DNA from 4 places in the Streptomyces sp. NPDC052043 genome. Region 1 is predicted to be linked to each of the others. Evidence: riboswitches for the same ligand, from Rfam matches in the RefSeq annotation. Region 1 holds a riboswitch; each other region holds the start of a gene.
What was found. A riboswitch is a leader RNA that binds a small molecule or an ion and turns the genes downstream of it on or off. The one in region 1 is predicted to bind cobalamin.

Region 1 (6,891 bases):
GACGGCCAGCACCACTGAGGAGGTCGTGGTGCAGCGGCCCATCGGCTGGGGGTCGGCGGCCGCCGGGGCCGCCGCCGCCCCGAGGGCGGCGGCGGTCAGACCGAGCGCCGCCCCGGCCCGCGCCACCACGGCCAGGAGGGGCGAGGAGGTCATCGCCCCGCTCCGCTCTCGGCGCGCCTGCGGGCGACGACGACGGTGCGCCAGCCGGCGAGCACCAGGACGAGGGCGATCCCCGCGAGGGCGCCGACCTGGGCGCCGGTGGAGGCCAGCACACCGCCACCGCCGCCGCCCGTACCACCGCCGGTGCCGTAGCCGCCGTCGGTCCCACCAGTGTCGCCGGGCGTGACGATCTCCGGGATGCCGCCGTCCGAGCCGCCAGGGCCGCTCGGGCTCGGGGTGGGCTGCGGCGAGGTTCCGGTCAGGCTGCGCTCCAGGCGGCCGAAGCTGATGCCGGTCGCGCCGCCGACCGCCTGGGTGGAGGCGCGCAGGTCGGACTCGTCCTGCCCCTCCTTGGCCACCCGGAAGCCGCCGTCGGCGTTCTGCTGCGAGGCCAGGAACTTCAGGGCTCGGGCGATCTCGGCGCGGTACGTGTCCGCGTCCAGGGACAGACCCTGCACCGCGAGCGCCGCCGAGTTGACGGAGTCGCCCGCGGTCCCGGGGAAACCGCCGTCGGGCAGTTGCCGGGACGCGATCCACGCCAGGGCCCTGTCCACCGCCTTGTCCGCCGTGTCGCCACCGGCCAGGTCCAGGGCCATGGCGGCGATCGCGGTGGAGTCGACGTCGGAGTCGTTCGTGGACGGGATCAGGCTCGGCCAGGCGCCGCTGTCCTGCTGAAGGCTCTCCAGGTACGCGATCGGCTGCTCGACCGCCGTCTCCTCCCCCGCGCGCAGCTGCGCCATGACCGCGAGGGACTGGGAGAACACCGAAGGGGCGTTGGTGTAGGCGCCCTTGGCGGCGCAGGAGCGGTCGGGGGCGGTGCTCGGCTTCGCGCACACGGCCTGGTCGAGGGCGGCGATGAGGTCGTGGCGGCCGAAGTCGCGCGGGTCACGGCCGACGGCCTCGGCGAGCAGCGCCGTCTTGCCGAGGGAACCGCCGGCCGCGTACGCGGTGCCGACGGAGGTCCAGTCGTTGACGGTGCGGCCCTCGCCGTCCTTGCCGCCGTGGTCGAGGAAGTCGACGATGCCGCGCAGCTTGGCGTTGTTCAGGCCGGTGGCGGCCAGCGCGTAGGCGCCGTCGATGGTGAGGCCGAAGTCGGCGCGGGCCGAACCGGATCCGTCGGTGTAGTACTGGCCCTGCTTGAGGTGGGCGGCGCTGGTGAGGTACGCGACGCCCTTCTTCAGGTCGGGGCCGGCGCCCGGGGCCGGAGTGGTCGGGACGGGGGTGGTCGGGGTGCCGGTGGGGGTGGTGGTCGGCGGGTCGGTGGGCTCGGCCTCCTTCACCGTCAGGGTGACCAGGCTGGTGCCGGCTCCGGCGAGCACGGTCGGCGAGGTCGCATAGATGGCCGGGTCGGTGGCGTCCTCCTCGAAGCCGAGGCCGCCGTCGTCGAGTTGCTGCCGGGACAGCCATGCGACGGCCGCGTCCGCGCGGTCGGTGTCCCCGAGCGCGCGCAGGGCCTGGGCGGCGTACGCCGTCGCGGTGACGCTGCCGGCTTCGGCGCCGGTGTAGCCCGGGAAGGCGCCGTCGGTGCGCTGGGCCCCGGTGAGGTAGGCGCGGGCACGGTCCACGGCGTCGTCGTGGCCGCCGGCCCGGTGCAGGACGAGGGCGACGAGCCCGGTGGTGGCGGGGTCGCCGTCGCAGTACTCGCCGGGGCGGATGAGGATGCTGGTGACGCCGCCGTCCGCGCACTGGATCTGCGTCAGCCGGTCGACGGCGGCGGCGGGCGGGGTGGTTCCGGCCCGGAGGAGGGCCAGCACGGACAGCGCCTGGCCGTCGGCGTAGGTGGCGTTCCTGAAGTCACCCTTGGCCGTGCAGCCGGGGGTCGGTTCGCCGGACTCGGGGCCCGCCGCGCAGACGTTCCGCGTCAGGTCGGCGGGGAGGTCGTGGCCGCCGAAGGCGTGCGGATCGCGTTCGGTGACCTCGGCGAGGAGGGCGAGGCGGGCGGCCGCCGTGGCGTCCGGGGCCTGGTCCGTGCCGTCCGGGTAGGCGTAGTCGTCCGTGTGGGCGGCGAGGAAGTCCGTGACCTTGTCGAGTGCCGTGCTCCGGCCGTCGACCGCGGCGAGGGCGTAGGCCGCTTCCGTGGTCAGCAGGTGGTTGGGGGTGTCGGCACCCTCGTCGACGATCCGTTCGCCGTCGGTCAGAAGGCCCTTGAGCCACGCCGCGGCACCCGCGAGGTCGACCTGCCCGGGTCCCCCGGTGGGCGTGGAGCCCGGGTCGGGGGTGGTGGCGCCGCCCGCGCGGACGTCGTCGGGACTGAAGGCGGGCCCGCCGGTGGTGCCGCCGAGGTTCGTACCGCCGTAGACCCAGGCGTCGACGTCGCCGTCCTTCAGCTTGCGGGCCATCGCGCCGTACTGGCTGTACGTCCAGGCGTGCTGCCCGGGTGAGGCGGTCCAGTAGGACCAGTAGGCGGTGACCGGCGGAGTCAGCACGCACGAGTCCGTGTCCGGCGTCGGGTACTGGGTGCCCGAGTCGAAGGGCCCGTAGCCGATGCGGCAGATGAAGGCGGGACCGTCGTGCTGGGTGCCCTCGGTGGTGAAGCCGGCGTCGTGGAGCAGATCGTAGCCCGTGGTCGGCGTGGTGTCGCAGCCCCGCTCGACCTTGCCGCCGAACGGCCCGAAGTCGACGGCGACGATCGCGCCCTTGGTGGCGGTGCAGTCCCCGACGGGGTCGGCCGCGGCCGGTGTCGTCGTGAGGAAGGTCACGCAGCCGGCCAGCACGACGAGCCATGCCGACACCAGTGCCGTCACGGGGCGCGGTCTCGGCCCCGGTCTCTTCGAGGCGCTCTTCCCGGCCCGTCCGTCTCTTCGCTTCTCGGTCCCCACCACGGCCCCTCGTGTCTGCCCCCGCGTGGAGGCGTGGTTGAGGAGCCTTCATCCGGGGGTGGGCGGGAGAGCCCGCGCCCCGGCAGGGCCGGTCGCACCACGCCGTAGTCCGCGACGGCGTCTGTTGCTGAAGAACACGCTCCAGGCATTCCGGCTCGCCCGGCGGGTGCCGGGCCTACGGTTGCGGGTCAGCGCCGGACTTCGACCGGCTTCCCCTGGAACTGATTGCGTATCAGCCGGATTGGAACACGGGGTGCCTCAGAGCGTCAAGGCATCCGCGGGCACGGGCCGTTGGTGTCCGAGGGCACCCTCTGGCGACCGGGATGCCCCTCGGGTACCGTCCCGGACTGCCGAATGGGGGAACCCGGTGGGAGTCCGGGGCTGACGCGCAGCGGTGTGGGACGGCGGGGCCGTCCCGAGCCCGAATGCCCAGGCGGTGAAGCACCGTTGGAAGCCGATCCACGCGTTCCGGGCGGCGGCCGCACCCGCTGCTCCCGCCCTGTCGGCGAGGGACGCACCCGGGTCGGGTCGGCGTCCTTCACCCTGAGGAGCAGGCCATGTCCCTTTCGTTGTCCCGCCGTTCGGCCGTCACCGCGGCCACCGTCCTCGGCGCCCTCGCCCTGACCACGCTGCCCGCGGCGGCCACCACCACACCCGCGCAGCTCACCGTCGCAAGGACGAACGGCGTCGGATACCTCAAGTCCCTCCAGGCGCCGGACGGTTCGTACGCCGGCGCCGGACTGTCGAACGAGTGGGCGTTCAGCGCGTTCGCCGCGGCCGGTACGGCCGCCGTGGACGTCACGCCCGGCGGCGACACCGCCAAGAACGCGAGAACGGTGTACCGCGACCTGCTCTCCACCAGCGGCTGGCCGTCCTCCTCCCCCGTCGTCACCGACTACGAGCGCGGCATGCTCAACGCCTACGCGGCGGGCATCGACCCGGCGCGTGTCTCGGCCTCCCGCAACCTGGTCGCGGACGTCTACGGCTACTGGCAGACCGCCGAACCCGGCTACTTCGGGCCGTCCGCCAACTTCAACGGCACCGTCTTCGCCGCGCTCGCCCTGAACGGGGCGAAGACCCGGTCCGGGCAGGGCCGTATCCCGCAGGTGCTCCGGGACGCGATGGTCACCCGGATCCGGGCCAACCAGCACAACGACGGCGGCTGGAACTTCAGCAGGGCCGAGGGCGACCCGGGCCAGCAGGCCGCGACGAGCGACATCGACATGACCGGCGCGGCGATGGCCGCCCTGTGCGTCTCCGGTGTGCCGAACACCGACGCGGGCGTCATCAAGGCCAAGGCGTTCCTGAAGAGCAAACTCGTGGCGAACAGCGGCGCGTTCAACGGCATGTTCGGCGCCAACACCGACTCCAACGGCTGGGCGGTGTCCGGCCTGAACGCCTGCGGCGTCAACGCCCAGACCGGTGACTTCCTCACCTCCATGGGCAAGACCCCGGTCGACTTCCTGATCGCGCAGCAGTTCAACCCGGGTGGCGGCTTCCGGTACCTGCCCGGCGACACGAGCCCGTCGGCCTACGCGTCGATCGACGGGCTGCGGGCCGTGGCCGGCGGCGGCTTCACGGCGGCCCCGCCCGTTCCGACCGCGACGGGCGCCCCGCAGTGGGTGGGTCAGGGCTCCTTCACCTCCGGTACGGCGACGAAGGTGGCGCTGAGCGTGGACGACGGCACGGACGGCGTCACGGTGTGCTCCGTCGCCCTGACCCCGACCGGCGCGACGACCACGCTCGGCGCCGTCCTCGACGCGGCCACGAGCGGCGCCACCCCGTCGGGCTGCGTGACCGGGGTGACCCCGTCCTCCGGCACCGGCGCCCTCACCTCCCTCAACGGCAGGGCCAACAGCGGCTCGGACACCTGGAAGGTCAGTATCGACGGCTCGGCGTTCACCACCGCGACGCGCGGGACGACCGTGGGTGTCGGCGACACGATCGCCGTGCGCCGGGGCGCCTGACGGAACGACGACGGGCCGCGTGACGCCGGGCGCCCGGCGGATGACCGAGTTCGGCGACGCTCGACGCCTCCTCGACGGCCGCCCTGGTCGCGGTCGTCGAGGACTACCGTGCCGCCACCGGCGCGGGCCTCCTCGCCGTCGGCCACGACCGCACCCTGCTGCACCGCCGGTGCGACCGCACCGTCCACTGGGCCACCCTGACGGCCACCGACCGGGCGCAGCACTGGGCGCCGTTCGTCGGCCTACGCGCAATCCGGCAGTCGCAGCCGTGGGCGCACCTCTGGATAGGCTCCGTTCCTGTGAGCGTCATACAACTCTGGAGACGAATACGCCGGGTGGACAAGCCGGTCGCTGTCATCGTCGGCGCGGGGAACCTGCTGCTCTGCGGCGTGCTCTTCTTGATGATGATCGGCGGGGCGCTGGGCTTCGAGGCCACCACCAGGGAGCAGGAGACCGCCGCTCGGACTCTCGCGGGCCAGACATTTGGGTGCTGGCTCGCGGGCGGCCTGTTGCTGTTCTCCGTGCTGGGTATGACGCGGGCCTTGTTCAGCCACCTGGCCACGATGCTCTTCACACCCGTCGCGCTGGCCCTGATCCTGATGCTCTTGTAGTGACCTGCGGCACGCGGCACCGGCCGGCCGCGGACCGGTGAACCTTCCCCGTCACAGCGCGAGTTCAGCCGGACGGCGTGACCGAGGGCCACACGCCGAACCACTGCTCGGCGCCGAACTCCTCGAACCGCTCCACCTCGGTGAACCCCAGCTTGGCCGCGAGGCGCATCGAGGGCTTGTTCGCGGTCTGGGTGCAGAGCACCACCGGCTCGCCGGGAAACGCCTCGGCGAACCAGTCGAGTGCCGCTGCGCACGCCTCGGCGGCGTACCCGCGTCCCCATGCGTCCGGCAGGAACATGTAACCGAGTTCCGCCTCCCCGGCATCCGGACGGACGTGCCCCGGACGCTCCGCGTCGCGCCGATCGAGCGTGATCATGCCGATCATCGCTCCTTCGAGGTCGACCACGAAAAGGCCGAGGCGCCGCCCGGGCACGTCCGGCACCGCGTGTTCGAGCTCGTCGCGCGGTCGAGGGCCACCGAGGTAGGTGCCGACCTCCGGCGAGGCGAACAGCTCGATGAACGCCGCACGGTCTCGGGCCTCGGACTCGCGGAGCACGAGCCGTTCGGTCGTTGTCGGGGCGGGGGGCCAGGCGACGGGTCCGGGTCCGGTCATGGCGGGCAACCTATCGCAGGCCCCGACGGCGCGCCCTGGGCGAATCCGATCGAGGCACCCCTCGGGCCACTCCCAGGTGCACCGGGGCCTGCCGCGGCGGAGGCTGGAGGTATGAATGTGCCCACGCAGGCAGTGTGGACGGGCTGGATCACGTTCGGCCTGGTCAGCTTGCCGGTGCAGTTGTTCCCGGCCACGCGACGACACGGTGCGGATCTGCACGAGGCGCATGCCGCGGACGGCTCCCCCGTCCAATACCGGTGTGTATGCCAGGCCGAGCACCGCGAGGTCGACCATCGGGAGATCACGAAGGGGTACAAAACCCCTGATGGGCGCATGGTGGTGCTCGAAGAAGCAGATCTCCGGGCCCTGCCGCTGCCCAGCAGGCACGTCATCGACGTCCTCGGATTCGTCCCCGTCGACGGCCTGGACCCGATCCTGTTCTCGCGCGCCTACTACGCCGCACCGTACGGGCAGGCCGGTCAGCGGCCCTACGCGCTGCTGGTGGCCGCGCTGACCTGGATCGAGCGCGCGGCCGTGGCCAAGGTGACGCTGCACACCAGGGAACGCCTGGCAGCGGTCTGGCCGCGCCGGGACACACTCGTCGTCCAGACACTTCTGTGGCCCGATGAAGTCCGCGAACCCGGGAACACCGCACCGGCCACGTCGGTGACCGGGCAGGAACTGGAACTCGCCTCCCTGCTGATGGCCCAGATGTCCGATGT
Region 2 (6,891 bases), on a different contig from region 1:
GGGCGGCGCGATTGCCGCTGGTTCACGGCTCGGGGGGCGGCGGCCAGGGGTCGTGGGCGGACGATGCGAAGCCTGGAGTCGCGCGGGATACGGGACGTCACGGGTGCAGTCTTCCGGTTGACGGTCCGAAAACCCAAACGGAATGTCACGGCAGGCGATCGAGAAGGCCAAGGGAGGACCAAGAGGACCCCTGCCGGGCGCCGTCCGGCCGGTTTCGAAAGGGTCCCGGAGACCTGTCCCGCCGCCGGTCCCGGGGCGGGGGAAGCGGGGCGAAACGGAACCGTGCCGCCGCCTCACATCAGCGGTGTCAGGAAGCGCCGCAGGGCCTCCTCGTACCCCTCGGGGTCGGCGTTCCACATCGCGCCGTGCGGAGCGCTCGGCACCATGTGCAGCGCGACCAGGTTGGGGCGGCGCTCGGCGAGGCGGCGGGAGAGCTGCCAGGGGGCCACCCGGTCGCCCGGGCCGTGGAAGATCAGCGTCGGTACGGTGAGCCCCTCCGGGTCCGTCGCCTCGGCCAGGCGGTCGCCGTACAGACCGGTGCGCCCCTGCGCGGCGCGCACGGCGAGCGGCAGCAGCGGGCCCGGGGTGTGCCGCGCCCGGGCCAGGGCCCGCAGCGTCACCTCCCAGTTGAGCACCGGGGAGTCCAGCACGAGTCCGGAGATCCGCTCGCGCACCGCCGAGCGGGTGGCGGCGCGCAGCGCCATCGTGGCGCCGGTGGACCAGCCGTGCAGCACGATCCGCTCGGCCCCGTACCGCATGGCGTAGCGGATCGCCGCGTCCAGGTCCCGCCACTCGGTCTCGCCGAGGTGGTTCAGGCCGTCCGGCGGGCGGGGCGCGCCGAGGTCGCCGCGGTAGGCGAGGGCCAGTACCGGGAAGTGCCGGCGGTGCAGGAACCCCAGGATGTTCATGGGGAGTTCGCGGGTACTGCCGAGGCCGTGCACCGCGATCACCCAGGTCTCGCGCACCCCGGGCACGAACCAGGCAGGCAGAGGACCGAGTTCGCCGGGGACGTCGACGTCGGCGTGCTCGATACCGAGGGCGCTGCGCGGGTTGCCGACGTGCAGGTTCGGGGTGAGCCACACCTTGTCGCCGCGTTGCAGGACGCCGTGGGTGACGCGTTCCAGTCGGCGTACGACAGTGTCGGGCCGGTGCGGGGCGGTGGGCAGCACGGGGCCCACCACCGCGTGGGAGCCGTCGCCCGCCAGCCCGTAGGTGCCCGGGCGCAGGGAGGCGAGGTCCCGGGTGAGGCTGATCCGGCCGGCGGCCGTGCCGTGCACGGTGAGCCGGGGTTCGGTGGGCAGGGGCCGGCCCGGGGGCGCCTTGAGCGCGGCGTCGCTGGCGAGCCGGCCCGCGGCGACGCTCGCCGCGCCGGCCGCCAGGGCTGCGGTGACGGCCGCGGCCGTCGCTTTGGCAGTGGGCACGGCTCCAGTGTCCTGGCGCACCCGGTCACCGGCCAGTGGGACGGAGGGTCGGGGTGACATGTCCGCGCGGGTTCCATGAAGAGCGGCGTTCATTCCTCGCCGCAGCCCTTCCCGATCTCTGCCCCGGCTCCCTCCCCCTCTCTACCCCTGCCCCTGCCCCTGCTGTCCGTACGCCCGCAGCCGCTCCCCCGCCTGCGCCAGTTGCTCCGGCGTCAACAGGGCCGGTGTCAGGCCGGGGACGCTGGACGCCGCCAGCCACACACGGCACATCCACTCCAGCTGGGCCGTGCGGTCGTAGGCCTGGTCGAGGCCGGCGCCGTGGGTGAGGGTGCCGTGGTTGGCGAGCAGGCAGCCGGTGCGGCCGGCGAGGGCGCGCAGCACGTTCCCGGCCAGTTCCTCGGTGCGGTACGTCGCGTACGGGGCGACCCGGACGGGGCCGCCGAGCGCGCCGGCCATGTAGTGGATCAGCGGCAGCTCGGTGACGAGCGTCGAGACGGCGGTCGCGTGCACGGCGTGGGTGTGGACGACGGCGCCCGCGTCGGTGCCGCGGTAGACGGCGAGGTGCATGGGCAGTTCGCTGGTCGGCACCAGGGTGCCGAGCACCTGTCTGCCGTCCAGGTCGACGCCGGTGACGTCGTCGTCCGTGAGCCGGTCGTAGGGGACGCCCGAGGGGGTGACCAGGACGATGTCGCCGACGCGTACGGACACGTTGCCCGAGGTGCCGACGACCAGCCCGTCCGACACCGTGCGGCGGGCCGCCGCGACCAGTTCCCGCCAGGCGCGCGCCGTGTCCCCGGACACGTCCGCCCCGGCCCCTCGCGCCTTGGCCCGCTCGCCTTGTGCGTCCGCTCGGTCCCGCCGCTGTTCGGTCATGCGCCGATCCTGCCAGGACGCCTCCCGCGAGCGGCCGTTCCTGTCCGCCGGAACGCGGGAAGGAACACCGCGATGACCGCCTCAGTTCATCTTCCGTTCACCCGGGTTACCTACGTTCAACGCGCCAATGACGCTCGAACGATTGCCTGGGTAAATGGAAAGCTTCTCGCTGATCCTCGCGATGGTGGTGATCACCGCACTCGCGTTTGATTTCACGAACGGTTTCCACGACACCGCCAACGCGATGGCCACGACCATCTCCACCGGCGCGCTCAAGCCCAAGGTCGCGGTGGCCATGTCCGCCGCGCTGAACCTGGTGGGCGCCTTCCTCTCCGTGGAGGTCGCCAACACGATCTCCAAGGGTCTCGTCGACGAGAGCGGCATCCGTCCCGAAGTCATCTTCGCCGCCCTGGTGGGCGCGATCCTCTGGAATCTGCTGACCTGGCTGGTCGGACTCCCCTCCAGCTCCTCGCACGCCCTCATGGGCGGTCTGATCGGCGCCACCATCGCCTCGGCCGGCTTCAGCGCCGTGCACGGCGGTGTCCTGCTCACCAAGGTCCTCATCCCGGCGGTCGTCGCCCCGGTCGTCGCGGGTCTGGCCGCGCTGGTCGCGACCCGGCTGTCGTACGGCATCGGCAGCAAGTCGCATTCGCACGGCAGGGCGGCCGAGAAGGGCCACCGCGCGGGGCAGATCGCCTCCGCGGGCCTGGTCTCGCTGGCCCACGGCACCAACGACGCGCAGAAGACGATGGGCGTCATCACCCTCGCCCTGGTCGCCGGCGGCGCCCTCGCCCCCGGCTCGAACCCTCCCACCTGGGTCATCCTCTCCGCGGGTCTGGCCATCGCGCTCGGCACCTACATCGGCGGCTGGCGCATCATCCGCACCATGGGCAAGGGCCTGACCGACCTCCAGCCGCAGCAGGGCTTCGCCGCCCAGACCAGCGCGGCCACCGCCATCCTGGCCTCCTCCCACCTCGGCTTCTCCCTGTCCACCACGCACGTCGTCTCGGGTTCGGTGATGGGCGCGGGCCTGGGCCGCAAGGGCGGCGTGGTCCGCTGGTCCACCGCGACCCGCATGGCCGTCGCCTGGGCGCTCACCCTGCCCGCCGCGGCCCTGGTCGGGGCCGGCGCGGAGGCCGTGACCCGGCTCGGCGCCTGGGGCACCTGCCTCGTCGCCGTGTTCCTGGTGGCCTCCAGCGCCGCGATCTGGAAGATCTCCCGCCGTGAGGTCGTCGACCACACCAACGTCAACAACACCGGCACCGACGCCGACACCGAGGAGCCGGCCGGCGTGGTCACCCAGGCCATCGCCGCCGTCATCCCGCCGCCGGCCTCCCCGGTGACCGACACGCTCACGGCCACGATCCCCGCCCAGCCCTCCGCGCCCGCCACCGACCCCGCGTCCGTCGCGCCCCCGCCGGCCGCCGCCGTCTGAGCTCGCGTCCAGGCAGAAGGAAGAGAACACCATGAAGATCGACTGGGCGGCCCTCGGCTCCGTCTTCGGCGTCAGCCTCGGCGTCACGGTGGGCCTCGTGGCCCTGTTCACCCTCGGCATCGCCGGTCTCTCCCGCCGCGAGCGGGCCGTCGCCCAGGGCGACGGCAGCGGGGTCCTCGCGGTCACCGGCGCCTACGCCTGCTTCGCCGCGTGCGCCGCCGCGGTGGCCTACGGGATCCACCTGATCATGGCGTAGCCGTACTGCCCGGCGCGGCCGGGACCCTGGCGACCGGGTCGGATCCGCGTGACGGGTCCCGCCCGACCCACACGTCACCACGTCACCCGCTCTTGCCGGACCGTCCCCGCGACGGCCCGGGAAGGGCGGGTTTTCCCGTCCGGCCCGCCCCGGGGTGTGGGCCTCATCTCAGTACCCCTGCGCAGGTCAACGGCAGGTTGACGGGTGTTCGCGGTGCGTGGTGGACTGCCGGAGCCACATACGGCGGCAGGAGAGGAAGCCCGGTGCGAATCCGGCGCGGTCCCGCCACTGTGACCGGGGAAGAACATCCCCGGGAGTCAGGAACTCTCACCGCCGGTCTCGTCGAACCAGGGCGTGGACACCCTGAGTGAGGACATGTATCGCCATGCGCGGCTGCCGACCGAGGTTCACCAGCGACTCACTGACCGACCGCACGACCGGCTGACCCGATGGGTGCCGATCGCGACTTCGCGTACGGCGCCGCCGCCGGCCTCCTCGGTGACCTGCTCCTCGGCGATCCGCGCCGCGGGCACCCCGTCGCCGTGTTCGGACGGGCCGCGGGTGCCGTGGAACGCGCGCTGTGGCGGGACCACCGCGGCTGGGGCGCCCTGCACACCGCCGTGTGCGTGGGGGGCGTCGTGTCGTCGGCCGCGCTGGCCGCGTCTGCCCTGCGTCCTTCCCGTACCGCGTCCGTCGCGCTGACCGCCGCCGCCACCTGGGCCGTCGTCGGCGGGACCTCCCTCGCCCGGGAGGCGCGGGTGATCGGACGCGCGCTGGAGACCGGTGACATCGAGGGCGCCCGGGCGCGGCTGCCGCATCTGTGCGGGCGCGACCCTCAGGCACTGGACGCCGACGGCATCGCCCGCGCCGTGGTCGAGTCCGTCGCCGAGAACACCTCCGACGCGGTGGTGGGCGCGCTGGTGTGGGGAGCCGCCGCCGGTGTGCCGGGGCTCCTCGGCTTCCGCGCGGTCAACACCCTGGACGCCATGGTCGGGCACAAGTCCCCCCGCTACCGCCGCTACGGCTGGGCCTCGGCCCGGCTCGACGACCTCGCCGGATGGCCGGGGGCGCGGCTCACCGCCGCCCTGGCCGCCGTCGCGGGCGACGACCCGCGCGGTGCCGTACGCGCCTGGCGCGCCGACGCCGGCAAGCATCCGAGCCCCAACGCCGGCCCGGTGGAAGCCTCGTTCGCGGGGGCGCTCGGCGTGCGCCTTGGCGGCACGCTCTCGTACGCCGGGCGCGTGGAGCACCGCCCGGTGCTCAACGGCCCCGGACGCGCCGTCCGGCCGGGTGACATCGAGCGCGCGGTACGGCTCTCCCGCCGCGTGGGCTGGCTCGCGCTCGGCGTGTGCGCGGGCGTACGGCTGCTGAAGAGAGGACGGACGTCATGAGCGGCGGTCTGCTCGTCGCCGGCACCACCTCCGACGCCGGGAAGAGCGTCGTCACGGCCGGGATCTGCCGGTGGCTGGTGCGCCAGGGCGTGAAGGTCGCCCCGTTCAAGGCGCAGAACATGTCCCTCAACTCCTTCGTCACCCGCGAGGGCGCCGAGATCGGGCGGGCGCAGGCCATGCAGGCCCAGGCGTGCCGCGTCGAGCCGACCGCGCTGATGAACCCGGTGCTGCTCAAGCCGGGCGGCGAGCAGAGCAGTCAGGTGGTGCTGCTCGGCAGGCCGGTGGGTGAGATGAGCGCCCGCGGCTACCACGGCGGGCGGCAGCAGCGGCTCCTCGGCACCGTCCTCGACTGCCTCGCCGAGCTGCGGAGCACGTACGACGCGGTGATCTGCGAGGGGGCGGGCAGCCCGGCGGAGATCAACCTGCGCCGCACCGACATCGTCAACATGGGGATCGCGCGCGGCGGGCGGCTGCCCGTGCTCGTCGTCGGCGACATCGACCGCGGCGGCGTCTTCGCCTCCTTCTTCGGCACGCTCGCGCTGCTGTCTCGTCAGGACCAGGAACTGGTCGCCGGGTTCCTCGTCAACAAGTTCCGCGGGGACGTCTCGCTGCTCGAACCCGGCCTCGACATGCTGCACGGGCTCACGGGACGGCGTACGTACGGCGTGCTGCCGTTCCGGCACGGGCTCGGCATCGACGAGGAGGACGGACTGCGCGTCTCGCTGCGGGGCGCGGTGCGGGAGTCCACCGTGGCGCCGCCGGTCGGCGAGGACGTGCTGCGGGTCGCCGTCTGCGCCGTGCCGCTGATGTCCAACTTCACCGACGTCGACGCGCTCGCCGCCGAACCAGGCGTCGTCGTGCGGTTCGTGGACCGTCCCGAGGAACTGACCGACGCCGACCTCGTCGTCGTACCCGGCACGCGGGGCACGGTCAGGACACTGGAGTGGCTGCGGGAGCGGGGGCTTGCGCGGGCCCTCGCGAGAAGGGCGGCGGACGGGCGGCCCGTGCTCGGCATCTGCGGCGGTTTCCAGCTTCTCGGCGAGCACATCGAGGACGACGTCGAGTCGCGAGCCGGACACGTGGACGGCCTCGGACTGCTGCCCGTACGGGTCAGGTTCGCCCGCGAGAAGACCCTCACCCGGCCGGAGGGCGAAGCCCTCGGCGAACGGGTCGAGGGGTACGAGATCCACCACGGGGTCGCCGAAGTCACCGGCGGAAGTCCCTTCTTGGACGGGTGCCGGGTCGGCGCCGTCTGGGGCACCCACTGGCACGGCTCCCTGGAGTCGGACGGCTTCCGCCGGGCCTTCCTGCGCGAGGTGGCGGCCGCCGCCGGCCGGCGTTTCGTGCCGGCGCCCGACACCTCGTTCGCCGCGCTGCGCGAGGAGCAGCTCGACCGGCTCGGCGACCTGATCGAACAGCACGCGGACACGGACGCGCTGTGGCGACTCATCGAGTCGGGCGCGCCGCAAGGACTGCCTTTCATTCCACCGGGAGCGCCCGCATGAGCACAGTGTT
Region 3 (6,891 bases), on a different contig from region 1:
CGCAACCCGGCGCCCCGCACCCGGGCCGCACGAGCCACCGGTGGCCGGGGGCGGGGTGCCGCTTCTCGGCCACGGTCTGAAACCGGTCCGCGATCCGCCGGCCTTCCCTCAGTCCCGACTACCTCATCTCCGGCCCGCCGTACCGGCTGTCGCTGCCGGCCAACCTCGGAACACGGCGACCGGATACGCGCGGAGGTCGAATCCGTGGCCGGCGGCCGCCCAGTCGGATTCGACGACATCCGCGGGCTCACGCACACCAACAATGTCGTCGTGGAGACGATGCGTTTGCGGCCCGCCGTATGGGTATTGACGCGGCGGGCGGTGGCCGAAACCGAACTCGGTGGCTATCGCATTCCGGCCGGGGCGGACATCATCTACAGCCCGTACGCCGTCCAGCGTGATCGGCGCTCGTATCCGGACCATCTGGAGTTCGACCCCGACCGCCGGCTTCCCGAACGCGCCAAGGACGTACCGAAATGCGCCATGAGCCCGTTCGGCGTGGGTAACCGCAAGTGCCCAAGTGACCTTTTCTCGATGGCGCTTCTGAGTCTGTTCACCGCCGCGGTGGCGACGAGGTTCCGCTTCGAGGAGGTTCCCGGGTCGAACGGCACGCCCCGGGTCGGCATCACGCTGCGCCCGCAGCGGATGCTGGTGCGGCCGGTGCTCAGGTGACGTGAGCGGCGCGGCGCGCGTTCAGGCGGCCCGCGGGCCCCGGAACGCGCGCCGGTAGGCGTTCGGGGTGGTGCCCAGCGCGCGGACGAACTGGTGCCGCAGTGCCGCCGCCGTCCCGAACCCCGTACGGTCCGCGATCGTGTCCATGGTCTCGTCCGTCCCCTCCAGCAACCGCTGTGCCAGCAGCACGCGTTGGCGCAGGAGCCAGCGGTAGGGAGTGGTGCCCGTCTCCTGCTGGAAGCGGCGGGCGAAGGTACGCGGCGACATGTGGGCGCGGGCGGCGAGCTGCTCGACGGTGACCTCCTGGTCCAGGTGTTCCTCCATCCAGACCAGCACCTCGCCCACCGTGTCGCAGGAGGACTTCGGCAGCGGCCGCTCGACGTACTGGGCCTGCCCGCCGTCGCGGTGCGGGGGCACCACCATCCGCCGGGCGATCCTGTTGGCGACCTCCGGGCCCTGCTCCTTGCGCACGATGTGCAGACAGGCGTCGATGCCGGACGCGGTGCCGGCCGAGGTGATCACCGGGTCCGCGTCCACGTACAGCACGTCCGGCTCGACCACGGCCCGCGGGAACCGCCGGGCCAGTTCGTCCGCGTGCCTCCAGTGCGCCGCGCAGCGCCGCCCGTCCAGCAGGCCGGCGGCGCCCAGCACGAAGACGCCCGAGCAGACGCTGAGCACCCGCGCGCCCCGGTCCACCGCCCGGCGCAGCGCGGCCAGCAGCTCGGGCGGGTAGCCGCGGGAGGTGACGGCGTCGGCGGCCGGCACCGTGATCAGGTCGGCCTCCTCCAGCCGGTCCAGCCCGTGCGGCGTCGAGACCGTGAGGCCGGGGACATGGGTGCGCAGCGCCGGGCCCTCCGCGGAGACGACCGCGAAGTCGTACACCGGCAGCCCCTCGTCGCTGCGGTCCAGTCCGAACACCTCGCAGACCACGCCGAGCTCGAAGGGGTGCACTCCGTCCAGCAGCACGGTGGCCACGTTCTTCAGCATGGGTCCAGTGTGCCCCCGCGGTGGCAGGATTTTGAAGGTGTACGGCAGTCCTGCCACTCACGGTGAGGAGTACCCGGCGCCACAGTGGTGTCCATGACCACGACACAGCTGCAAGGCCTGATCTCGATGCTCTTCGTCCTGGGGCTCCTGGTCCTCATGGTCCTGCCGTCGGTGGTCGGCATCGTCCACGACCGACGTGCCGACCACCGGATCCGTCAGGCCCAGGAGGACCGGGAGGCCGGGGAGATCCCCGACGAGGCTCAGAAGTCCTCGTCGAGGTCGACGGTGCCCTCCACCGCCACCTGGTACGCCGACGGGCGCCGCTCGAAGAAGTTGGTCAGCTCCTGAACGCCCTGGAGCTCCATGAAGGAGAAGGGGTTCTCGGAGCCGTACACCGGGGCGAAGCCGAGGCGCGTCAGGCGCTGGTCGGCGACGCACTCCAGGTACTGCCGCATCGAGTCGGTGTTCATCCCCGGGAGGCCGTCACCGCACAGGTCGCGCGCGAACTGGAGCTCGGCCTCGACGGCCTCCCGCAGCATGTCGGTGACCTGCTGCTGGAGCTCGTCGTCGAAGAGGTCGGGCTCCTCCTTGCGCACGGTGTCCACCACGTCGAAGGCGAAGGACATGTGCATCGTCTCGTCGCGGAACACCCAGTTGGTGCCGGTGGCCAGACCGTGCAGCAGGCCGCGGCTGCGGAACCAGTAGACGTAGGCGAAGGCGCCGTAGAAGAACAGGCCCTCGATGCACGCGGCGAAGCAGATGAGGTTGAGCAGGAAGCGCCGGCGGTCCGCCCTCGTCTCCAGCCGGTCCAGCTTCTCCACCGAGTCCATCCACCGGAAGCAGAACTCGGCCTTCTCCCGGATCGAGGGGATGTTCTCCACCGCCGCGAAGGCGGCGGCGCGGTCCTCGGGATCGGGCAGGTAGGTGTCGAGCAGCGTCAGGTAGAACTGGACGTGGACGGCCTCCTCGAAGAGCTGGCGGGACAGGTACAGCCGCGCCTCGGGGGAGTTGATGTGCTTGTACAGCGTCAGCACCAGGTTGTTCGCCACGATCGAGTCACCGGTGGCGAAGAAGGCCACCAGCCGTCCGATCAGGTGCTGCTCGGCCGGGCTCAGCTTGGCGAGGTCGGCGACGTCCGAGTGGAGGTCGACCTCCTCCACCGTCCAGGTGTTCTTGATGGCGTCCCGGTAGCGCTCGTAGAAGTCCGGGTAGCGCATCGGACGGAGCGTCAGTTCGAAGCCGGGGTCGAGCAGGTTCTTGGTCTCGCTGGTCATTACTGGCAGGCCTCGCAGGACTCGGGGTTCTCAAGGGAGCAGGCGATCGCGTCGGCGTCCGGCGCCGCCTGCTGGACGGGGACGGTGGCGGGAGTCTGGGCCCGAGCCGCGCGGGCGATACGGGTCGCCGGGCGGGAGCGCAGGTAGTACGTCGTCTTCAGACCCTGCTTCCAGGCGTAGGCGTACATCGAGGAGAGCTTGCCGATGGTCGGCGTCTCCATGAACAGGTTCAGGGACTGGGACTGGTCCAGGAACGCGGTGCGCGCCGCGGCCATGTCGATCAGACCGCGCTGCGGGATCTCCCACGCCGTGCGGTACAGCGTCCGCACGTCCTCGGGGATCCAGGCGAAGCCGGCCACCGAGCCGTTCGCGTCGCGCAGTGCCTCGCGGGTGCGGGCGTCCCAGACGCCGAGCGCCTTCAGGTCGTCCACCAGGTACGAGTTGACCTGCAGGAACTCCCCGGAGAGCGTCTCACGCTTGAAGAGGTTGGAGACCTGCGGCTCGATGCACTCGTACACGCCCGCGATCGAGGCGATGGTGGCGGTCGGGGCGATGGCGAGCAGCAGCGAGTTGCGCATGCCGACGGCGGCGATCCGCTCGCGCAGGGCCGCCCAGCGCTCCGGCCAGGTCAGCTCGACGTCGTAGTGGTCGGGGTGCAGCACACCCTGGGCCGTACGGGTCTTCTCCCACGCGGGCAGCGGGCCGTTGCGCTCGGCGAGGTCGGCCGACGCCTCGTACGCGGCGAGCATGATCCGCTCGGCGATACGGGTGGACAGGGCCTTGGCCTCAGGGGAGTCGAAGGGCAGCCGCAGCTTGAAGAACACGTCCTGGAGGCCCATGGCGCCCAGGCCCACCGGCCGCCAGCGGGCGTTGGAGCGGCCCGCCTGCTCGGTCGGGTAGAAGTTGATGTCGACCACGCGGTCCAGGAAGGTGACGGCGGTGCGGATGGTCGCGTCCAGCCGCTCCCAGTCGATGTCCCCGCCGGCCACGAACGCGCCCAGGTTGACCGACCCCAGGTTGCACACCGCCGTCTCACCGTCGTCGGTGACCTCCAGGATCTCCGTGCAGAGATTGGAGGAGTGGACGACGTGACCGGGCTGCGCCGTCTGGTTGGCGGTGCGGTTGGCGGCGTCCTTGAAGGTCATCCAGCCCTGGCCGGTCTGCGCGAGGGTGCGCATCATACGGCCGTACAGCTCGCGGGCCGGCATGGTCTTGCGGGCCAGTCCCCGGGCCTCCGCGGCGCGGTACGCGGCGTCGAACTCCTCGCCCCACAGGTCGGTCAGCTCCGGCACGTCCGCGGGGGAGAACAGCGACCACTGCCCGTCGGCGTTCACCCGGCGCATGAACTCGTCCGGGACCCAGTGCGCGAGGTTGAGGTTGTGCGTCCGGCGGGCGTCCTCACCGGTGTTGTCGCGCAGCTCCAGGAACTCCTCGATGTCGGAGTGCCAGGTCTCCAGGTAGACCGCGGCGGCGCCCTTGCGCCGGCCGCCCTGGTTCACGGCGGCCACCGAGGCGTCCAGGGTCTTCAGGAACGGCACGATGCCGTTGGAGTGCCCGTTGGTGCCGCGGATCAGCGAACCGCGGGAGCGGATGCGGGAGTAGGCGATGCCGATGCCGCCGGCGTGCTTGGACAGCCGGGCGACCTGGAGGTAGCGCTCGTAGATGGAGTCCAGCTCGTCCTTGGGGGAGTCGAGGAGGTAGCAGGACGACATCTGGGGGTGGCGCGTGCCGGAGTTGAAGAGCGTGGGGGAGGAGGGCAGGTAGTCGAGGCGGCTCATCAGCCCGTAGAGCGCCGCGACCTCGTCGACGGACCGCGCGGTGTCGTCCTGCGCGAGACCGGCCGCGACCCGCAGCATGAAGTGCTGGGGCGTCTCGATCACCTTGCGGGTGATCGGGTGCCGCAGCAGGTACCGGCTGTGCAGGGTGCGCAGGCCGAAGTAGCCGAAGCGGTCGTCGGCGGCCCGGTCGATCAGCGCGTCCAGGCGGTCGGCGTGGGCGCGTACGAACTCCGCGGTCCGGTCGGCGATGAGGCCCTCACTGTGGCCCACGGCGACCGAGTCGGTGAAGGAGACGACGCCCTGGGAGGCGGCCTCGGCGCGGACGGTGAGGGTCAGCAGCCTGGCCGCCAGCCGGGAGTAGGCGGGGTCCTCGGAGATGAGCCCGGCGGCCGCCTCCGTGGCGAGCTCACGCAACTCGGCCTCGTCGGCCCGCGCCGACCGGCCGCGCAGCGCGGCGGCGGCGACCCGGCCGGGGTCGGCGTCGGGGAGGTCGGCGGTCAGCTCGGTCAGGGTCCGCAGCAGTACGGCACCTGGACCGTCGGTTTCCGTGGCTGTGACTGAAACCGGGTCGGCTGGCGCGATGGTCACGTGGAGCTCTCCCTCGCTCGGCACGGGGACTCGCACAGGGCAGGGGGCAGCACACGAGCGCACGCGGCGCCGCGCCCACCAGCCCATTCCGCGAGGCCCGGACGTCAGGGCACCCGGACCGGACGGCCGGGCGCGCTGTCGGCAGGTCCTCGGACTGACGCTCGTGGCGGCCCATGGGGCATATGCGCACGAGTACACCGTTGCGGGACAGTTCCGGATTCGCACCGGATTCCCCTGCGGCGACAGTGAGCACGAGCATACATCTTGTGCTGAGTGAGTCGGGCACCCCCATATGTTGTGCCGCGTCGACTCCGGAGCGTGTCAGAATGTCAACTCGTAGGTGAGCAGCGTGATGTCGTCCAGCTCCGGGAGCGGGTTCCAGTCCCGCCCCGGCGTGCGGACGAAGCCCAGGCGCTCGTAGACGCGGTGGGCGGTACGCATGGAGCTCTGGCTGGACAGCACCACGCGGACACAGCCCTCCACGGCCCGTGCCCGGTCCAGACAGGCCCGTACGAGGGCCTCGCCGACTCCTCTGCCGCGCGCCGCGTGCGCGACCGCGAGCATCCGTATCTCGGTCTCGCCGGGGCCGGCGAGGTCGGCCATGGGACCGGCGCCGGGGACGAAGGTCACCCCGCCGAGCACCTTCCCGTCCGCCACCGCCACCAGCACCTCGGCCGCGGCCGCCCGCTTGGCCACGTTCCGCAGCTCGACGAGATATCCGTCGCTCTCGCCGAAGTCCAGCAGCCCGTCCTGGAGGTAGGCCTGGGCGGTGATCTCACCGAGCGTGCCGTACTCGCCGGGTTCCACCGGCCGGATCGCGAAGTCCATGGGCCCGAGTCTGCCGTACGGGCCCGGCCGTGGGCCGCCGGATTTCTCTCCGGCGGCCCACGGGGTGCCCGGTGCTACTGCGGGGCCACCGCCGTGGCCGGCGGGAGCTCCGCCTCGACACCCGGGTCGCCGGCGTCCGCCGTGTAGTCCTCCGGCCGGGTCTCGTCCACGCCCTCGGGCGCCTTGACCGCCCTCAGCACGAACGTCAGGACCACCGCGACGGCCGCGTTGAGCACGAACGCCGTCAGACCGATGTAGCCGATCTCGCCGAGGCCCGGGATCTCCTTGGCCGAGCCGCCGAAGTGCTTCTGCGTCGGCGAGGCGACCCCGTAGGCGGCGACCGTGCCGTAGACCATGCCGACCGCCCAGCCCGCCAGCAGCGCCCAGCGGTGGAACCAGCGCGTGAACAGGCCGCCGACCAGGGCCGGGAAGGTCTGAAGGATCCAGATCCCGCCGAGCAGCTGGAAGTTGATGGCGACCGTCTTGTCCATGGTCAGCACGAACACCAGCGCGCCCACCTTCACCAGGAGCGACACGATCTTGGAGACGCGGGTCTCCTCCCTCGGTGTCGCGTGCGGGCGGAGGAAGTCCTTGTAGATGTTGCGGGTGAACAGGTTCGCGGCCGCGATCGACATGATCGCCGCCGGCACCAGCGCGCCGATGGCGATCGCCGCGAACGCCACGCCCGCGAACCAGTCCGGGAACATGTTCTCGAACAGCTGCGGAATGGCCAGCTGGCCGTTCTTCACCTGCACGCCCGCCGC
Region 4 (6,891 bases), 170 kb from region 1:
GCCCATGCAACTTCTTGAGACCTCGGAGCGCCAGTGGTTGGGGTACTCGGAGGGACAGAAGACCGGGCAGCTGGTTTCTGACCGGGAAGCAGTGAGCGTGATGCAGATGCGCTATGCCAAGATGCGATCGCAGGCTCTGTCCCCCGCGGACTCGGCCGAGTTGTTGCAGCGGATGCGAGGAGCGCTATGAACACCAACGGTGAGCTGGACTGGTTCAAGAGCAGCTACAGCGGTTCCGAAGGCGACAGTTGCGTGGAAGTCGCCCACGCCCCCGGAGCCGTGCACGTACGCGACTCCAAGCAGGCTGACGGACCGCGGTTCGAGGTCGCCTCCTCGGCGTGGGTGGATTTCCTCGGGCTCGTGGTGTAGTGCGTCACCCCGAGGTCGGCCGTCTGGGACGGATGAGGACCTCGCTGCCCAGGGGGCTGTAGCCCGCTGCGAGGAAAGCCCGAAGGGATCGTGCGTTGCCCGGGGCGACAGCGGCGAAAACCGGCTCACCGGTGGGGACCAGGGTGAGAGCGTCACCCAGCAGGGAGCGGCCGAGCCCAGCCCCACTGCTACCGGTGTGGTGGAGTTCGATGCTTGTCTCGCGTCGTCCAGCCAGGCCGCCGGCCAGGGTGACAAGGCCCCGTTCATCTCCGTAGACACGGACGTCGGTACGCAAAGCCCGAGCACGACGCACACGCGGGTGGTCGTCGACATCAAGACGTTCGGGCAGGCGGTGAGGGGCCGGCACGCCACGCGCGACGAGTGTCACGTCGACACTGTCGATCCACCCCTCGCGACCTGCGAGGTAACGCAGGAAGTCCGGAGCCATGGAAGCCCCGAACCCGTCGGCTCCTTGAGCCCGGACGTCGGAAGCGGACAGGGCGGTGGCGATCACGGCGTGCCCGGTGAAGGCGACCGAGCACTCCAGCCCACCCGGCAGAGGGGGAAGAACGGTCACGCGGCCGTCCGCAGGCGGGAAGCGTCCGTCGGCAGCATTGAGGAACATGCCCAGCAGCGGGTGAGACTCGGCCATGACGGTCCACCCTACGAGGAGTTGCCCCGCCGTGGCAGCCACACGCGACGACGGCTCAGTAGCCGCCCAGGAGGGTCCGTACCCTGCGCAACGACTCCGGGCCCGCGGCGCTGTGCCAGCGGGTGGGGTCGGCGGGGCGGCGGCCCCACAGGAGCAGGACGCGTGTCGCCGCGTCGCTTTCGATCGTGGCCGGGCCCTCGGGGGCGGCGAACCGGATGGTGCCGCCCTCCGCGTCCGCGGTCACCACGACGTCGTCCGTGCCCGGAGTGCGCAGGCGGCCCTCGACCTGCCCCTCGGCCCCGAGGTCCAGATCGGCGCGGCCCCGGATCAGCAGGGGCCGGCCGACCGACACCACGCTGTGCTCGGTCATCCACGGCTCGGTCAGGGACTGCACGGCCGTCCGGTCGTCGCCGGTCAGGTCCCAGCGGTGGAGGATCAGTTCCTCACGCATGTGTTCCGCGAAGAAGGGGACCTTCACGGAACGGCCGGTCCACATGACCTCGGTGTCCGGGGACAGAGCCCGCGCGGCGGCCGCGGTGACCTCGGTGAGCTGTTTGCAGTTGGTCAGGAACGCCGCCCAGAGCTCGGCGTCCGACATCCGCCGGTAGGGAGCCTCACGCTCGAAGCTTCTGGTCTCCACCGGTGTGCCCGCAAGGAAAGCTCGCAGCACCCGGGCCAGTTCCTCGGCGTTCCCCGTCTGGTGGACCAGGACGTCACGCACCGTCCACGCCTCGCACCACGTGCCGTCGTCGGGCCTTCGGCCCTGCACGGCGTAGACGAAGGGCGCCAGTTCCGGGAGCGTTTCGTCGACCTTGGACGGAATCACGTGCCATGGGTATCCCGGTCGGGCCGTCCGCCAAACCGGCTCGCGTCCGATCGGAGGCATGAGGCCCGGGGGCGGGGTGCGGAGCGCGTGGGCTCGCCCTCCGCGGGTACCCGGCGGCGCGTACGGCGGTCCGATGACCGTACGACCAGGAGCCCGGACGCACGCATGCCCGAACTGCCGGATGTCGAGGGATTCCGCGAGGTGCTGACGGCCTGCGGCCGGCACCGGCGTGTCACGGACGTCGAGGTGCGGGACGCCGGGGTGCTGCGGGGGGTCAGCGCGCAGCGGCTGCGGAGGGAACTGAAGGGCAGGCGTCTGGGGGAGGCGTGGCGGCACGGCAAGTGGTTGTTCGTGCCGACGGGTCACGACGGTCCGACACTGGTGTGGCATTTCGGCATGACGGGGTCGCTTCGGTGCTGTTCCCCGGACGAACCGGTCGAACGGCATGACCGCATCCTGCTGACGCTCGACGACTCCCGGCAGCTGCGCTACCGCGATCAACGCAAGCTCCAGGGCGTACGGTTGGTCGACGACACGGAGGTCGAGCGCATCACCGACGGTCTGGGTCCCGATGCCCTCACCGTGCGCGGAGCGGAGTTCCGGGAGCTGCTGTCGGGACGACGGCGTGCCGTCAAGAGCGTGCTGATGGACCAGTCCGTGATCGCGGGTCTCGGGAACCTCCTGTGCGACGAGATCCTCTGGCGGGCCCGGGTGGCTCCTCGGACCCCGGCGCGGGACCTGAGCGAGACCGCACTTCGGCGTGTCCATGCACGAATGGGCCGGGTCCTCGAGACGTCCGTGCATGCCGGGTGCGTGCCACCGAGGCCCTCCTGGCTCACCGGGCACAGGGACGACAGCGATCCGACGTGTCCCCGCTGCGGGTGGCTCCTGAGCTCCCACCGCGTCGGCGGACGCCGCACGGTCTGGTGCCCGCGGTGCCAGGGATGAGCGACGCCGGCCGGTGCGGAGGGGCGGGCGGAACCGATCATGGGATGATGACCGGCGACATAAGGCGACGGCGGTCCGAGGAAGCCGGTGTGAATCCGGCGCGGTCCCGCCACTGTGACCGGTGAGCGAGTTCCGGGATGCCACCGCCCCGCCCGGGGTGGGAAGGCGGGACGAGTGAAGACCCGGGAGCCAGGAGACTCACGCGGTCGCCTCCTCGAGCGACACCGGGGCGGATCTCCCCGGGAGGGGAGTGGTGCGGCGTGCCCGAAAGGCCGACGGACGAGGCGCCGGACGGTGCCGTGGCGGGGAGCGGTTCGGTGCCGTGCCGGGTCGTCGTGTGCCGGGACTGCTGCTGCGGCAGCCCCAAGGTGCCCGGGGTCGACCACGCGGCGCAGACCGCGCGGCTGCGGGCGGAGGTGCCGGTGCGCATCTCCGACTGCCTCGACGTGTGCGAGCAGGCGAACGTCATCGTGGTCCAGCCGTCCTCCGCGGGCCGGGCCGCCGGTGCGCGGCCGGTCTGGCTCGGGCTCGTCAACGACGAGGGCGGCACCGAGGACATCGTCGCCTGGGTGCGGGAGGGCGGCCCGGGCGTGGCACCCCTGCCGGAGATCCTCGGCCTGTACGCCATCACCCCGCCACGGCGACCCACGGACTCCTGAGGCCCGTGCGCGCCAGGACGCACGCGCCAGGACGATCGCACGTGCGAGGTGACCAGCCCGTCGTCACCGGACGGGGAACGGCCGGGCCTCCGCCGACGTGACCGCCTCGCCGGCCTGCACGCCGTGCAGGACCTGGGCGAGCACCTCCGCCCCGCGCACCACCCGAGGTCCCGGCCGGTTGAAGTAGGACGGTCCGTCCAGTACCCAGACACGGCCGGACCGTACGGCGGGCAGATCCGTCCAGCCGGGCAGCCCGGTGAGCAACGCGGCTTCGCGCAGGGTGCGTTCGGGAGGGAAGCCGCACGGCAGGACGAGGATTACGTCCGGCCGCGCGGCGCGTACCGCCTCCCAGGTCGTCGGCCCGGTGTGCTCGCCGGGCGCGGCGAGCAGCGGTTCGCCCCCGGCGGTGGTGATCTGCTCGGGCACCCAGTGCCCGGCGGGCCACAGCGGGTCGAGCCACTCGATCGCCACCACCCGGGGCCGGTCGAGGCCGGCGACCGCGCCGCGGACCCGGTCGAGGCGAGCCCGCAACGCGGCCCGGCGCCGCTGCGCGCGTTCGTGCACGCCGAGCAGGTCGCCGACGGTGACCAGGCAGTCCAGTACGTCGTCGAGCGTGCGCGGCTCCAGGCTGAGGACCCGGGTGCCGGCGTCGAGCAGCCGTACGGTCCGGCTGACCTTCTCGTACGACACCGCGCACACGTCGCACAGGTCCTGGGTGAGCACCACGTCGGGGCGCAGGGCGGCGAGGGCCTCGGTGTCCAGCGTGTAGAGCGACGAACCGGAGTGCGCCGCCCCGCCGACGGCGTCGGAGATCTCCCGGCTGGTGAGCGCGTCCTGGTCCAGGTCCGCCCCGGTCACCACGGGTACCGAGGCGACCTCGCGCGGCGGCCAGTCGCACTCGTGGGTGCGGCCGGCCAACTGCTCCGAAAGGCCGAGTTCGGCGACGATGTCGGTCGCGGCGGGCAGCAGGGAGACGATGCGCATACCTCGACTGTAGGAGGCCTCGCGGATCCGCTGATTCCGGCGCCCGGCGTGCAGGGCCTGCACGGCGTGATCGCACCGACCGGCACCGGCTGCTCGGCCACCGACCGGGCGCTCCAACTGTACGGCCGTTACCTCTACCTCAGCGAGTACGGCCTTGAGAAGATCGTCCGTGACCCGCGCGTCCAACAGATCCTGGAAGGAACCGACGAGATCATGCGTGTCCTCATGGCCCGCGGCCTGACGGAGGCGTTCGGATGACCGCCGCCGAGGAACCCGTCCTGTTCCACACCGACGGACGGGCCGCCCATATCACCCTCAACCGGCCGAAGGCCCTCAACGCCCTCACCCACGAGATGGTGCGCCGCATCGACGAGGCGCTGACGGCCTGGCAACACGACCCGGCCGTGAAGACCGTCGTCATCAGCGGCGCGGGGGAGCGCGGCCTGTGTGCGGGCGGCGACATCCGCGCCATCCACGACGACGCCCGCGACGGGGACGGCACCGCCTCGGCCGCCTTCTGGCGCGACGAGTACCACCTCAACGCCCGTATCGCCCGATATCCGAAGCCGTACGTCGCCGTCATGGACGGCATCGTGATGGGCGGCGGCGTCGGCGTCTCCGCGCACGGCAGCGTCCGGATCGTCACCGAGCGCTCGCGGATCGCCATGCCGGAGACCGGCATCGGCTTCGTCCCCGACGTCGGCGGCACCCATCTGCTGGCCCTCGCCCCCGGGGAACTGGGCACCCATCTCGCGCTGACCGGTGCGCAGATCGGCGCCGGCGACGCCGTGCTCTGCGGGCTCGCCGACCACTACGTGCCGTCAGCGACCCTGCCGACCCTCATCGACGACCTGGCCGGCACGCCCGTACGGGAGGTGCTGGCACGCCATGCCCGACCGTTGCCGCAAGGGGAGTTGGAGGAGCAGAGGGAATGGATCGACCCCTGTTTCGCAGCCGCGACGGTCGAGGGCATCGTGGGCCGGCTGCTCGACCACGGCGAGCCCGCCGCCAAGGAGGCGGCCGAAACCCTGCTCACCAGGTCACCGACCGCTGTGAAGGTCTCCCTGGCCGCCGTGCGCCGCGCCCGCCGTCTCGGATCGCTGGAGCCGGCCCTCGACCAGGAGTACCGCGTCTCCTGCGCCGCCCTGAGCAGCCCCGACCTGGTGGAGGGCATCCGTGCCCAGGTCATCGACAAGGACCGCGACCCACGCTGGTCCCCCGACACCCTCGCCGAGGTGACCGACGCCGACGTGAACCGCTTCTTCGCCCCGCTCGGCGACCGTGAACTGGGCCTCGCCGGCCCTGGCGCCGATGCGGAAGCGGCCTGGTGAGCAGGACCGTCGCGCTGCTCGGACCCGGGCACATGGACGCGCCCATGGCCGTGGACCTGGTCCAGGGCAGTCACCGTGCGCGTCGGGTCCAGCCGACGGTGGCACGTCGACCATCCGGTCAGGCAGGTGCCCGGCAGCCGTCGCCGGCGACCGGCGCCTCCTCGTCCACGCCGGGGCGGAGCACCTGCACGGAAGCGAGCAGTGCCTCGACCACCTCCTCCAGGTCGAGGCGCCGCTCCACCGACCGCAGGTGCGGCAGCCGCGCCCCGGTGCTGACCCGGGGAGGGGCGAGCAGGTTGCAGCAGTCCTCGTCGGGCAGGACCGAGATACCGGCGGTGCCGATGGACCGCGCCTCGTCGATGATCTCCTGCTTCTCCCAGCCGATCAGCGGACGCAGGACGGGCAGCGCCGCCGCCTCGTCCACCGCGACCAGGTTGGCCAGCGTCTGACTGGCGACCTGCCCCAGGCTGTCGCCCGTCACCAGCGCCTGGGCGCCGATACGGTCCGCCAGCGCGGAGGCGGTGCGCACCATCAGCCGGCGCTGGGCGACCACCTGGAGCCGCCCGGCCCCTGCCACGGCGAGCTGCTTCTGCGCCTTGCCGAGCGCGACGACGTGCAGGGTGCCGGCCGGCTGGAAGCGGTTCAGCTCACGGGCCAGGGCGTACGCCTTGTACACGGACGACGGGTTCGTGTAGGGAGCGCCGTTGAAGTGCACGAAGTCGCACGCCAGTCCCCGCCGCATGGCCCGGTGGGCGGCGACCGGGGAGTCGTAGCCGCCGGAGAGCAGGACCAGGGCCCGCCCGCTGGTCCCGACGGGCAGCCCGCTCAGACCGGGGAGGCGTTCGCAGGAGAGGTACGTCTCCTTGCGGTCGATCACGACGTGCAGGGTCACGTCGGGCGTGGTGAGGTCGACCGTCAGCGCGGGCACGGCGCCGAGTACCCGGGACCCCAGGAGCACTTCCATACGGGAGGAGGTCAGCGGGAACTGCTTGTCCCGCCGACGCACCCGCACGGCGAAGCGGAGCCCCCGGCGCTCGCCGCTCACGGCACGCAGGGCGTCGATCGCCGCCTCCGTGACACTGTCGAGCGTGCTGGGCACGCGGACGGCCGGCTCGACGGTGT

Region 2: another riboswitch for cobalamin. It lies ahead of ACIHCX_RS04525 (cobalamin biosynthesis protein); the one in region 1 lies ahead of ACIHCX_RS09935 (prenyltransferase/squalene oxidase repeat-containing protein).
Region 3: another riboswitch for cobalamin. It lies ahead of ACIHCX_RS13215 (ribonucleoside-diphosphate reductase subunit alpha); the one in region 1 lies ahead of ACIHCX_RS09935 (prenyltransferase/squalene oxidase repeat-containing protein).
Region 4: another riboswitch for cobalamin. It lies ahead of ACIHCX_RS09125 ((2Fe-2S) ferredoxin domain-containing protein); the one in region 1 lies ahead of ACIHCX_RS09935 (prenyltransferase/squalene oxidase repeat-containing protein).

What each region holds. Positions count from the first base shown of each region.
Region 1 is NZ_JBIUBT010000003.1:448,214-455,104, reverse strand. Features, by position in the region: gene ACIHCX_RS09940 (hypothetical protein) at 1-153, opposite strand, end outside; gene ACIHCX_RS09935 (prenyltransferase/squalene oxidase repeat-containing protein) at 150-2,903, opposite strand; cobalamin riboswitch at 3,104-3,239, opposite strand; cobalamin riboswitch at 3,333-3,409, shown strand; gene ACIHCX_RS09930 (hypothetical protein) at 3,536-4,945, shown strand; partial or broken gene ACIHCX_RS09925 (ABC transporter ATP-binding protein) at 4,996-5,151, shown strand; gene ACIHCX_RS09920 (hypothetical protein) at 5,245-5,556, shown strand; gene ACIHCX_RS09915 (GNAT family N-acetyltransferase) at 5,621-6,169, opposite strand; gene ACIHCX_RS09910 (Ku protein) at 6,281-6,891, shown strand, end outside.
Region 2 is NZ_JBIUBT010000001.1:954,925-961,815, reverse strand. Features, by position in the region: gene ACIHCX_RS04545 (alpha/beta hydrolase) at 294-1,421, opposite strand; gene ACIHCX_RS04540 (class II aldolase/adducin family protein) at 1,563-2,294, opposite strand; gene ACIHCX_RS04535 (anion permease) at 2,449-3,729, shown strand; gene ACIHCX_RS04530 (hypothetical protein) at 3,761-3,985, shown strand; cobalamin riboswitch at 4,189-4,333, shown strand; gene ACIHCX_RS04525 (cobalamin biosynthesis protein) at 4,435-5,376, shown strand; gene ACIHCX_RS04520 (cobyric acid synthase) at 5,373-6,881, shown strand; gene cobN (cobaltochelatase subunit CobN) at 6,878-6,891, shown strand, end outside.
Region 3 is NZ_JBIUBT010000004.1:432,707-439,597, forward strand. Features, by position in the region: partial or broken gene ACIHCX_RS13195 (cytochrome P450) at 169-672, shown strand; gene ACIHCX_RS13200 (helix-turn-helix domain-containing protein) at 694-1,659, opposite strand; gene ACIHCX_RS13205 (hypothetical protein) at 1,753-2,007, shown strand; gene ACIHCX_RS13210 (ribonucleotide-diphosphate reductase subunit beta) at 1,920-2,933, opposite strand; gene ACIHCX_RS13215 (ribonucleoside-diphosphate reductase subunit alpha) at 2,933-5,299, opposite strand; cobalamin riboswitch at 5,422-5,575, opposite strand; gene ACIHCX_RS13220 (GNAT family N-acetyltransferase) at 5,621-6,127, opposite strand; gene mctP (monocarboxylate uptake permease MctP) at 6,202-6,891, opposite strand, start outside.
Region 4 is NZ_JBIUBT010000003.1:278,452-285,342, forward strand. Features, by position in the region: gene ACIHCX_RS09100 (helix-turn-helix domain-containing protein) at 1-190, shown strand, start outside; gene ACIHCX_RS09105 (DUF397 domain-containing protein) at 187-369, shown strand; gene ACIHCX_RS09110 (hypothetical protein) at 374-1,021, opposite strand; gene ACIHCX_RS09115 (maleylpyruvate isomerase N-terminal domain-containing protein) at 1,077-1,847, opposite strand; gene ACIHCX_RS09120 (Fpg/Nei family DNA glycosylase) at 2,013-2,795, shown strand; cobalamin riboswitch at 2,873-2,995, shown strand; gene ACIHCX_RS09125 ((2Fe-2S) ferredoxin domain-containing protein) at 3,113-3,454, shown strand; gene ACIHCX_RS09130 (cobalamin-binding protein) at 3,518-4,438, opposite strand; partial or broken gene ACIHCX_RS09135 (acyl-CoA dehydrogenase family protein) at 4,517-4,696, shown strand; gene ACIHCX_RS09140 (enoyl-CoA hydratase/isomerase family protein) at 4,693-5,769, shown strand; gene thiI (tRNA uracil 4-sulfurtransferase ThiI) at 5,888-6,891, opposite strand, start outside.